One region of the Streptomyces clavifer genome, then DNA from elsewhere that is predicted to be linked to it. Evidence: riboswitches for the same ligand, from Rfam matches in the RefSeq annotation. Region 1 holds a riboswitch; the other holds the start of a gene.
What was found. A riboswitch is a leader RNA that binds a small molecule or an ion and turns the genes downstream of it on or off. The one in region 1 is predicted to bind S-adenosylmethionine.
Positions count from the first base shown of each region.

Region 2: another riboswitch for S-adenosylmethionine. It lies ahead of OG927_RS08660 (aminotransferase class V-fold PLP-dependent enzyme); the one in region 1 lies ahead of thrC (threonine synthase).

Region 1 covers NZ_CP107793.1:4,206,847-4,211,352, reverse strand. Annotated here, with positions in the region: gene OG927_RS18375 (cold-shock protein) at 286-492, opposite strand; gene OG927_RS18370 (MoaD/ThiS family protein) at 1,005-1,280, opposite strand; gene thrC (threonine synthase) at 1,309-2,607, opposite strand; SAM riboswitch class I at 2,626-2,753, opposite strand; gene OG927_RS18360 (glucosyl-3-phosphoglycerate synthase) at 2,907-3,857, shown strand; gene OG927_RS18355 (alpha,alpha-trehalose-phosphate synthase (UDP-forming)) at 3,912-4,506, shown strand, end outside.
Region 2 covers NZ_CP107793.1:2,022,972-2,027,477, reverse strand. Annotated here, with positions in the region: gene qcrB (cytochrome bc1 complex cytochrome b subunit) at 1-376, shown strand, start outside; gene trpD (anthranilate phosphoribosyltransferase) at 501-1,565, shown strand; SAM riboswitch class IV at 1,710-1,827, shown strand; gene OG927_RS08660 (aminotransferase class V-fold PLP-dependent enzyme) at 2,001-3,377, shown strand; gene OG927_RS08655 (Lrp/AsnC family transcriptional regulator) at 3,449-3,730, opposite strand; gene OG927_RS08650 (rhomboid family intramembrane serine protease) at 3,727-4,479, opposite strand.

The DNA.
Region 1 (4,506 bases):
GTGGATTTCTCCGGACCGAGAGGCGCCCGCGACGGACGGCCAGCGTGCTCTGTGGTTCCTTGCCCCACAGAGCCTGCGGGCCTCACCGGCCCGGTCCAAGTTCTGTCACTCTCACCTGGAGAGTGCTAACGCCAATAATTAGCACTCGACCCCTGCGAGTGCAAGCGTCCCCCTCCGTCGGTGGACAACCGGGAGGGGCGCACACACGCACGAAGGGCCCGTCCCCCTCTTCGGAGGTACGGGCCCTGCGTGTGTGAGTGGTGTCGTCGGCCGACCGCGCCGAGCTCAGCCGACGGCGAGCTTGACCATGTCCGCCTGCGGCCCCTTCTGGCCCTGCGAGATCTCGAATTCAACTCGCTGACCCTCTTCGAGGGTGCGGTATCCGTCCATCTGGATCGCGCTGTAGTGGACGAAGACATCCGCACCACCGTCGACCGCGATGAAGCCGTACCCCTTCTCCGCGTTGAACCACTTGACGGTGCCCTGAGCCATAGCCTTACTCCCCTATTACTGGCCCTTGCGCAGGTCCGCACTTCGCGGGCCCGGGTCAGAAGTCACCCTCCGACAGGAGAGGGTGGCGTGCGCCGGAACGCGTCGACCGCGGCCGAATGTATCCGCCCAACTGCCCTCTGCAACAGGTCAATCGGACGAGAATTCTGGGCATGGCCGAATGCCCGGATAGGGGGAACCGTGGATGTTCCGGGGCAAGTCGGGCCTGACAAAGGCCACTTATGCCTCAAGGGGTTCACGCACTTTGGCTGCTTCTTATCGCGACCGGGCGCATTCTCATATGCGGGCGGCGCGGGCAGCTGAGGGGGCTTCCCCAACTGTACCCCGCTCAATCCTGCAGAATTGCCCCCTCCGCTTCTCTCGCGGAGGGGGCAATGATGTTCACGCAATGGAGCCGATGGAGTCGACGGAGCCGGCGGGACCCCGGGCCCCTGCCTCGCACACGACGGCCGGACCCACGTCCGTCAGCGGCCCGGCGCGGGCCCGCCCGGCGGTCAGCCTCCGGCGACGGCCGGAATGATCGAGATGCCGGCGCCGTCCGGGGTGGCGGCCTCCAGGCCGCCCTCGAAGCGCACGTCGTCGTCGTTGACGTACACGTTCACGAAGCGGCGCAGCTTGCCCTGGTCGTCCAGGACGCGGGCCGCGATGCCCGGGTGGTCCTTCTCCAGCGACTCGATGACCTCCGAGAGGATCGCGCCCTCCGCCGGGACCTCGGCCTGACCGCCCGTGTAGGTGCGGAGAATGGTGGGGATACGGACCTTGACGCTCATGTGGGTGCCTTCCTTCGGTCTCGGGTGGTCAGTTGGCGGCGGCGAGGCCCGCGGCGCGGAACGCCTCCAGGCTGGGCCGGATCGTCGCCGCCACGCCGGTCGTCGGGGCGACGGCGTCCAGCGTCTTCAGCCCGTCACCGGTGTTCAGGACGACGGTGGTCAGCGTCGGGTCGAGCAGACCGGCCTCGATCAGCTTCTGCGTCACGCCGACCGTCACACCGCCCGCGGTCTCCGCGAAGATGCCCTCGGTGCGGGCCAGCAGCTTGATCGCGTCGACGACCTGCTCGTCGTTCACGTCCTCCACGGCACCGCCGGTGCGCCGGGCGATGTCCAGGACGTACGGGCCGTCGGCCGGGTTCCCGATGGCGAGGGACTTGGCGATCGTGTTCGGCTTCTGCGGCCGGACGACGTCGTGGCCGGCCTTGAAGGCGGCGGAGACCGGGGAGCAGCCCTCGGCCTGCGCGCCGAAGATCTTGTACGGCCTGTCCTCGACCAGGCCGAGCTTGATCAGCTCCTGGAGGCCCTTGTCGATCTTCGTGAGCTGCGATCCGGACGCGATCGGGATGACGAGCTGGTCGGGCAGCCGCCAGCCGAGCTGCTCGCAGATCTCGTACGCCAGGGTCTTGGAACCCTCGCCGTAGTACGGCCGCAGGTTGACGTTGACGAAGCCCCAGCCCTCGCCGAGCGGGTCTCCGATGAGCTCGGAGCAGAAGCGGTTGACGTCGTCGTAATTGCCCTCGATGCCGACCAGCTCACCGCCGTACACCGCGGCCATGACGACCTTGCCCTGCTCCAGGTCGTGCGGGATGAACACGCAGGAGCGGAAGCCGGCGCGGGCCGCGGCGGCACCCACCGCACCGGCGAGGTTGCCGGTGGAGGAGCAGGAGAGGGTGGTGAATCCGAAGGCGCGGGCGGCCTCGACGGCGATCGCGACGACGCGGTCCTTGAAGGAGTGCGTCGGGTTGCCGGAGTCGTCCTTGACGTACAGGCCGCCGGTGACGCCCAGCTCACGGGCGAGGTTGTCGGCCTTGACCAGCTTCGTGAAGCCGGGGTTGATGTTGGGCTTGTCCGCGACGTCCGAGGGGACCGGCAGCAGCGGCGCGTAGCGCCAGATGTTGTCCGGGCCTTCGGCGATGCGCTTCTTCAGCTCTTCGGGCGAGCCGCTCGGCAGGTCGTACGCCACCTCGAGCGGCCCGAAACAGGACGCACAGGCGAAAATGGGGCCGAGCTCGAAACGTTCGCTGCATTCGCGGCAGGAAAGCGCTACGGCGGGACCGAGGTCCACGGCGGAGGAATTGTTGTTTGTTGCAACTGTCTGCACGGCCATGATGGCGGAGGCCCTTTCTCCTCATCTTCCTCGCGACGTATTTCGCCACAAGACGGAATTGGCACCTTCCCCACCGTGACCTCGCGGTCGGCAGGAGGGTTGCCGGGACTTCAACGGGCCGTTCCCTCAGTCCCTCTGGATGAGCGCTGTGGCACCGGATCATGGATCCGGGCATTTATTCGCGGACCGACCCCGACATGCGAGGGCCATCCGCGTTGTTCAAGACTGTAACCGAAGCCCCGGGCGATGGAGATAGTCGTCCGCACCGCGAGATGGATCACATACAGGGAGTATCGACCGTGCTGGAAGAGGTGGAACGCTGGCTGAGCAGGCGTTCCTGGTCAGCCGCCGACCGCCCGCTCGACCGGCTCACGGCCGCCCGGGCGAGGGATCCGCACCGTGCGAGCGTGAGTGTCGTGCTGCCCGCGCTGAACGAGGAGGCGACGGTCGGCGCGATCGTCGCGGAGATCAGGCGCGAGCTCATGGAGAAGGTCCGGCTCGTCGACGAGCTGGTCGTGATCGACTCCGGTTCCACCGACGCCACCGCCGAGGTGGCCCGGCGGGCGGGCGCCCGCGTCGTGCACCGGGACGCAATCCTCCCCTCGCTGCCCGCCGTCCCGGGCAAGGGCGAGGTGCTGTGGCGGTCACTGCTGGTGACCGGCGGGGAGATCGTCTGCTTCATCGACGCGGACCTCAGGGACTTCTCCGCCGACTTCGTCTCCGGGATCGTCGGCCCGCTGCTGACCGACCCCGAGGTGGACTTCGTCAAGGCCATGTACGACCGGCCGCTGGGAGACACCGCGGGCCAGGGCGGCCGGGTCACCGAGCTGGTGGCGCGTCCGCTGCTCAACCTGCACTGGCCGCAGCTGGCCGGCTTCGTCCAGCCGCTCGGCGGCGAGTACGCGGTACGCCGCTCCCTGCTGGAACGGCTGCCCTTCCCGGTCGGTTACGGAGTGGAGCTGGGTCTGCTCGTCGACGCCCTGCACACGGTGGGCCTGGACGCACTGGCCCAGGTCGACGTCGGCGTACGCAAGCACCGCCACCAGGACGGGCAGGCGCTCGGCCGGATGGCCGCGGCGATCTACCGCACCGCGCAACTGCGGCTGTCCCGTGGGCATCTGGTGCGGCCCTCCCTCACCCAGTTCGAGCGGGGCGCGAACGGCTTCGTACCGCGCACCCACGCGGTGGACACGGAGGAACGGCCGCCGATGCGGGAGGTCGCGGAGTACGCGTCCCGCCGCGCGGCGTAGCAAGACGGCCGGCGTCACGTTTGGCGGGTCCCCGGACGGGCTAGGTTCGGTTACATGGTCTCCGAGCACGCTGCCCAGGTCCTCGTCGCTTCCAACCGCGGCCCGGTGTCGTACGCGCTGCGTGAGGACGGCTCGCTCGACTCGAAACGCGGCGGGGGCGGGCTCGTGTCCGGCCTCAGCGCCGTCGAGGACAAGCTGTGGGTGTGCGCGGCCCTGGGCGACGGCGACCGCGAGGCGGTCCGGCGCGGCGTCTCCGAGCCCGGCGTCCGGATGCTCGACATCGACGCCGGGGTCCACGCCGACGCGTACAACGGCATCGCGAACTCGGTGCTGTGGTTCGTGCACCACATGATCTACCAGACGCCGGTGGAGCCCGTCTTCGACGCGGAGTTCCGCCGGCAGTGGGCCTCCTTCGAGGCCTACAACCGGGCCTTCGCCGAGGCGCTCGCCGAGGAGGCCGGCGTCGGCGCGGCGGTCCTGGTGCAGGACTACCACCTCTCACTCGTCCCGGGCATCCTCCGCGAGCTCCGCCCCGACCTGCGGATCGGGCACTTCTCGCACACCCCGTGGGCGCCCGTCGACTACTTCCGGCTGCTGCCCGACGACATCGGCGAGCAGCTGCTGCGCGGCATCCTGGGCGCCGACCGGG
Region 2 (4,506 bases), 2.2 Mb from region 1:
GATCGCCTTCTTCGTCGGCCCGGTCGTGGCGTTCATCGTGACCCGGCGGATCTGCCTCGGCCTCCAGCGCCGCGACAAGGAGAAGGTGCTGCACGGGCGCGAGTCCGGCACCATCAAGCGCCTGCCGCACGGTGAGTTCGTCGAGATCCACGAGCCGCTCAGCCAGGGGCAGCTCCACACGCTCACGGCGCACGAGCAGTACAAGCCGTTCGAGATCGGCCCGACGGTCGACGAGAACGGTGTCGAGCGCAAGCCCTCCGCAGTGCAGAAGCTGCGGGCCAGGCTCAGCCGCGGCTACTACGGCGAGGACAACCAGATCGCCAAGCCCACCGCCGAGGAGTACAAGGAGATCACCAGCGGCCACGGCCACCACTGATCACCTCAGCTGACCGCCACAGCAGGAGCCCCGTCCATTCGATGGACGGGGCTCTTCGCTGTCCCCCGGGGCTGGATAGGGTGGGGACCGTTCCCTTACCGGCTGTGGACCCCAGGAGCGGACCATGAACGTGGCGACCCAGGACGGCGGCGAAGGCGTGGCGGCCCGTTCCTGGCCCGGCGTGCTGACCCCGCTCCTGCGCGGCGAGAACCTGACCGCCGAGGACACCGCGTGGGCCATGGACCGCATCATGAGCGGCGAGGCGACCGACGTGCAGATCGCGGGGTTCGCGGTCGCGCTGCGGGCCAAGGGGGAGACGGTCGACGAGGTCACGGGCCTCGTGAACGCCATGTACGCGCACGCCCGGACCATCCACGTGCCTGGCCGCACCGTCGACATCGTGGGTACCGGCGGCGACCTGGCCAAGACGGTCAACATCTCCACCATGTCGGCGATCGTGATCGCGGGGACCGGCGCCAAGGTCGTCAAACACGGAAACCGCGCGTCCTCCTCGGCGAGCGGTGCCTCCGACGTCCTGGAGAAGCTCGGCGTCAGCCTCGAACTGGCGCCGGAGCGCGTGGTCGAGGTCGCGGAGGAGGCCGGCATCACCTTCTGCTTCGCCGTGAAGTTCCACCCGGCCCTGCGGCACGCGGCCAGGGCCCGCAAGGAGCTCGGCACGCAGACCACCTTCAACATCCTCGGTCCGCTCACCAACCCGGCCCGGGTGCGTTCCCAGGCCGTCGGGGTCGCCGACCTGAGGATGGCGCCCATCGTCGCGGGCGTGCTCGCCGACCGGGGGAACTCGGCACTCGTCTTCCGCGGCGACGACGGTCTCGACGAGCTGACCACCACCGCGACCTCCCGGGTCTGGATCGTCCGGGACGGCGGCGTGCGCGAGGAGTCGTTCGACCCGCGCGACGTCGGCCTGGAGCTGGTGCCGGTCGAGGCGCTGCGCGGCGCCGACGCCTCGTACAACGCGGATGTCGCCCGCCGGCTGCTGGACGGGGAGACCGGTCCGGTGCGCGACGCGGTCCTGCTCAACTCGGCGGCCGCGCTGGTCGCCCTCGACCCGGGCGAGGGCACGCTGAACGAGCGGATCGCCGCCGGGATCGCGCGGGCCGCGGAGTCGGTCGACTCGGGTGCGGCCAAGCGCGCACTGGAGCGATGGGTGGCCGCCAGCAACGCGTAGGCCCTTCGCCGGGGCCGGGCCGGTGCCGCGATCCGTTCGGATCCGGGCAGAAGGACCCCGAGGCGTGCGAAGCGAAGCAGAGCGCAGTCCGGATCGCGGACTGCGCTCTTGCGCGTACGGGCAGGTGTGGCAAGATGCTGCGCAGGTCATGAGTGACAGCGACTACGGCCCCGGCCCGCTGTCCGGCAACCCTCCGTCCGTGGCGGGGTGCCCCGGGTGAAGACCAGGCCGCAGGCAGCGAGGCTTGCGGCAAGCGCGGGCCCCTCGGCATCTGTGCATGCCAACCCCCGGGGTCCTGGTCCCTAGGGAGCCTCTTGTGAGCAAGCGAATGCGATAGGGCTCTTCGCCCTTCTCCGCACACCCTTCTTCTCCTTTCCCCGTGCTGCCGCGTACCGCCGGCGCGAGGATTTCGCCTGCCTGTTACGGGAGTTCGCCATGTCTGTCTCCACCGCTGCCCTCGACCAGTCCATTTGTGCCCCGCTGCCTGTTCTGGGAGCAGATGTCACCGTTCCGCTGGTGACCGGCGGCGATGTCACCTATGCCGCCCTCGACTACGCGGCGAGCGCCCCGGCCCTCCAGCGGGTGTGGGACGACGTGGCCGCCTACGCCCCGTACTACGGCAGCGTGCACCGCGGCGCAGGGTACCTCTCGCAGCTCTCCACCGACCTCTTCGAGAGCAGCCGCACGACGGTCGCGGACTTCCTCGGCTGCCGGCCCGAGGACCAGGTGGTCTTCACCCGTTCGACGACGGACTCCCTCAACCTGCTGGCGTCCGCGCTGCCCGCCGACTGCCAGGTCTTCGTGTTCGAGACCGAGCACCACGCCTCGCTGCTGCCCTGGCGCGACGCCCGGGTGACGTACCTCGACGCCCCGCGCACCCCGGCGGAGGCCGTCGCCACGCTGGAGCGTGCGCTGGCCGGCCGCGACCCCCACGGGCCGGCGCTCGTCTGCGTGACCGGCGCTTCCAACGTGACCGGTGAGCTGTGGCCGGTCAAGGAGCTGACCTCCGCGGCCCACGCCCATGGTGCGCGGATCGTGCTCGACGCGGCGCAGCTGGCGCCCCACCACCCGGTGGACATCGCGGATCTGGACGTCGACTGGGTCGCCTTCTCCGGCCACAAGCTGTACGCGCCGTTCGGCTCGGGCGTCCTCGCGGGCCGGGCCGACTGGCTGCGGGACGCGGAGCCGTACCTCGCCGGGGGCGGTGCCTCCCGCAAGGTCGCCCGGCGCGCCGACGGCGGCGTGGACGTGGAGTGGCACACCACGCCCGCCCGGCACGAGGCGGGATCGCCCAACGTCATCGGCGTCTACTCCATCGCCGCCGCCTGCAGGGCCCTGACCGAGGCCGGGTTCGACCGGCTGGTCGCGCGCGAGCAGCAGCTCGTCACCCGGGTCCGCGAAGGGCTGGCGGGGGTGCCCGAGGTGCGGGTGCTCTCCCTGTTCGGCGACGACGCCCCGCGGGTCGGCGTCATCTCGTTCGTCGTCGAGGGCTGGAACAGCTCGCACTTCGCCGCGGCGCTCTCCGCGGAGTACGGCATCGGGGTGCGCGACGGACTGTTCTGCGCCCACCCCCTCGTCCGGACGCTGCTGGGCAGCGAGCCGCAGGAGCCGGGCGAGTGCGGCGCGCCGGAGGCGGAGCCGGGGGAGCGGTCGCTCAACGCCATCCGGGTGAGCTTCGGGGCCGGTACGCCGGACGAGCACATCGAGCGGTTCCTCGGCGCGGTCCGGGAACTGGTGCGCACCGGTGCGCGGTGGTCCTACCGCACGGAGGACGGGCGCTGCGTCCCGGACCGGGGTGCGGCACAGGTCTGACGGGCCCGCGTACGGCTTCGGCCGGGGACTGGAGCAGCGCTCCCCGTCCCCGGCCGAAGCCGTACGCCGTGCTACGCGTCGAGACCGATGGCGAAGGCCGCCTCGAGGTCGTGCTGCGAGTACGTACGGAAGGCGACGTGGGTGTCGGTGCCCTCGACGCCCGGGATCTTGCTGATCCGGCCGGGGATGACGTCGGCCAGATCGTCGTGCTTGGCCACCCGGACCATGGCGATCAGGTCGTACGTGCCGGTGACCGAGAAGACCTCGCTGACGCTGTCCAGCGCGGCGATGGCCTCGGCGATCTCGGGAATCCGGTCCACGCTGGTTTTGATGAGCACGATCGCGGTGATCACGGCTTGCTTTCTCCCTCGGTGGCCGTGGCTGGAGCCTTCACCCTAACCCCACCCCGGAAGCGCACCCGGGCGTAGAGGAACCCGGTGGCGAAGCCCGCCACATGGGCGAGGTAGGCCACGCCCGGCCCGCTGCCCGCGCCCCGGGCCGCGAGCCACTGCAGGACGAACCAGAACACGAGCACGATCCAGGCGGGGAAGCGCAGCGGCAGGAAGAAGAGGAAGGGGAAGAGGCTGGTGACCCGGGTGCGGGGGAAGAGGCGGAGGAACGCGCCGAGCACCGCGGAGATCGCCCCCGACGCGCCCACCAGGGTCTGGTCGGACTCGGAGTGCGCGACCGCGTAGACCACCAGGGCGAAGTAGCCGCAGCAGACGTAGAAGAACGCGAACTCGGCATGGCCCATGCGCTCCTCGGCCATCGCGCCGAACACGTACAGGAAGAGCATGTTGCCGAGCAGGTGCAGCCAGCTGCCGTGCACGAAGAGCGCGGTCAGCGGCGTGAGCGCCGCATGGGCGGAGCCGTCCAGGAGTTCACCGGGGATCACGCCCCACCGCTCGAAGTACCCGGCCTGCGCGGCGAGCAGGGCGTCGGCGGAGCCGCGGACGGGGGCGAGACCGGAGAGCGGGCTGAGCAGGAAGACGACGCAGCACAGCGCGATGAGCCCGTAGGTGACCGGTGCGCCGCCCGGTGCGGTCGCCGCTCCCAGTTCCCTGGCCCGCGCCCGCCAGTCGACTCCCCGCCAATCGATCACCTGCAGAGCATGACGTACCCGAAGGGA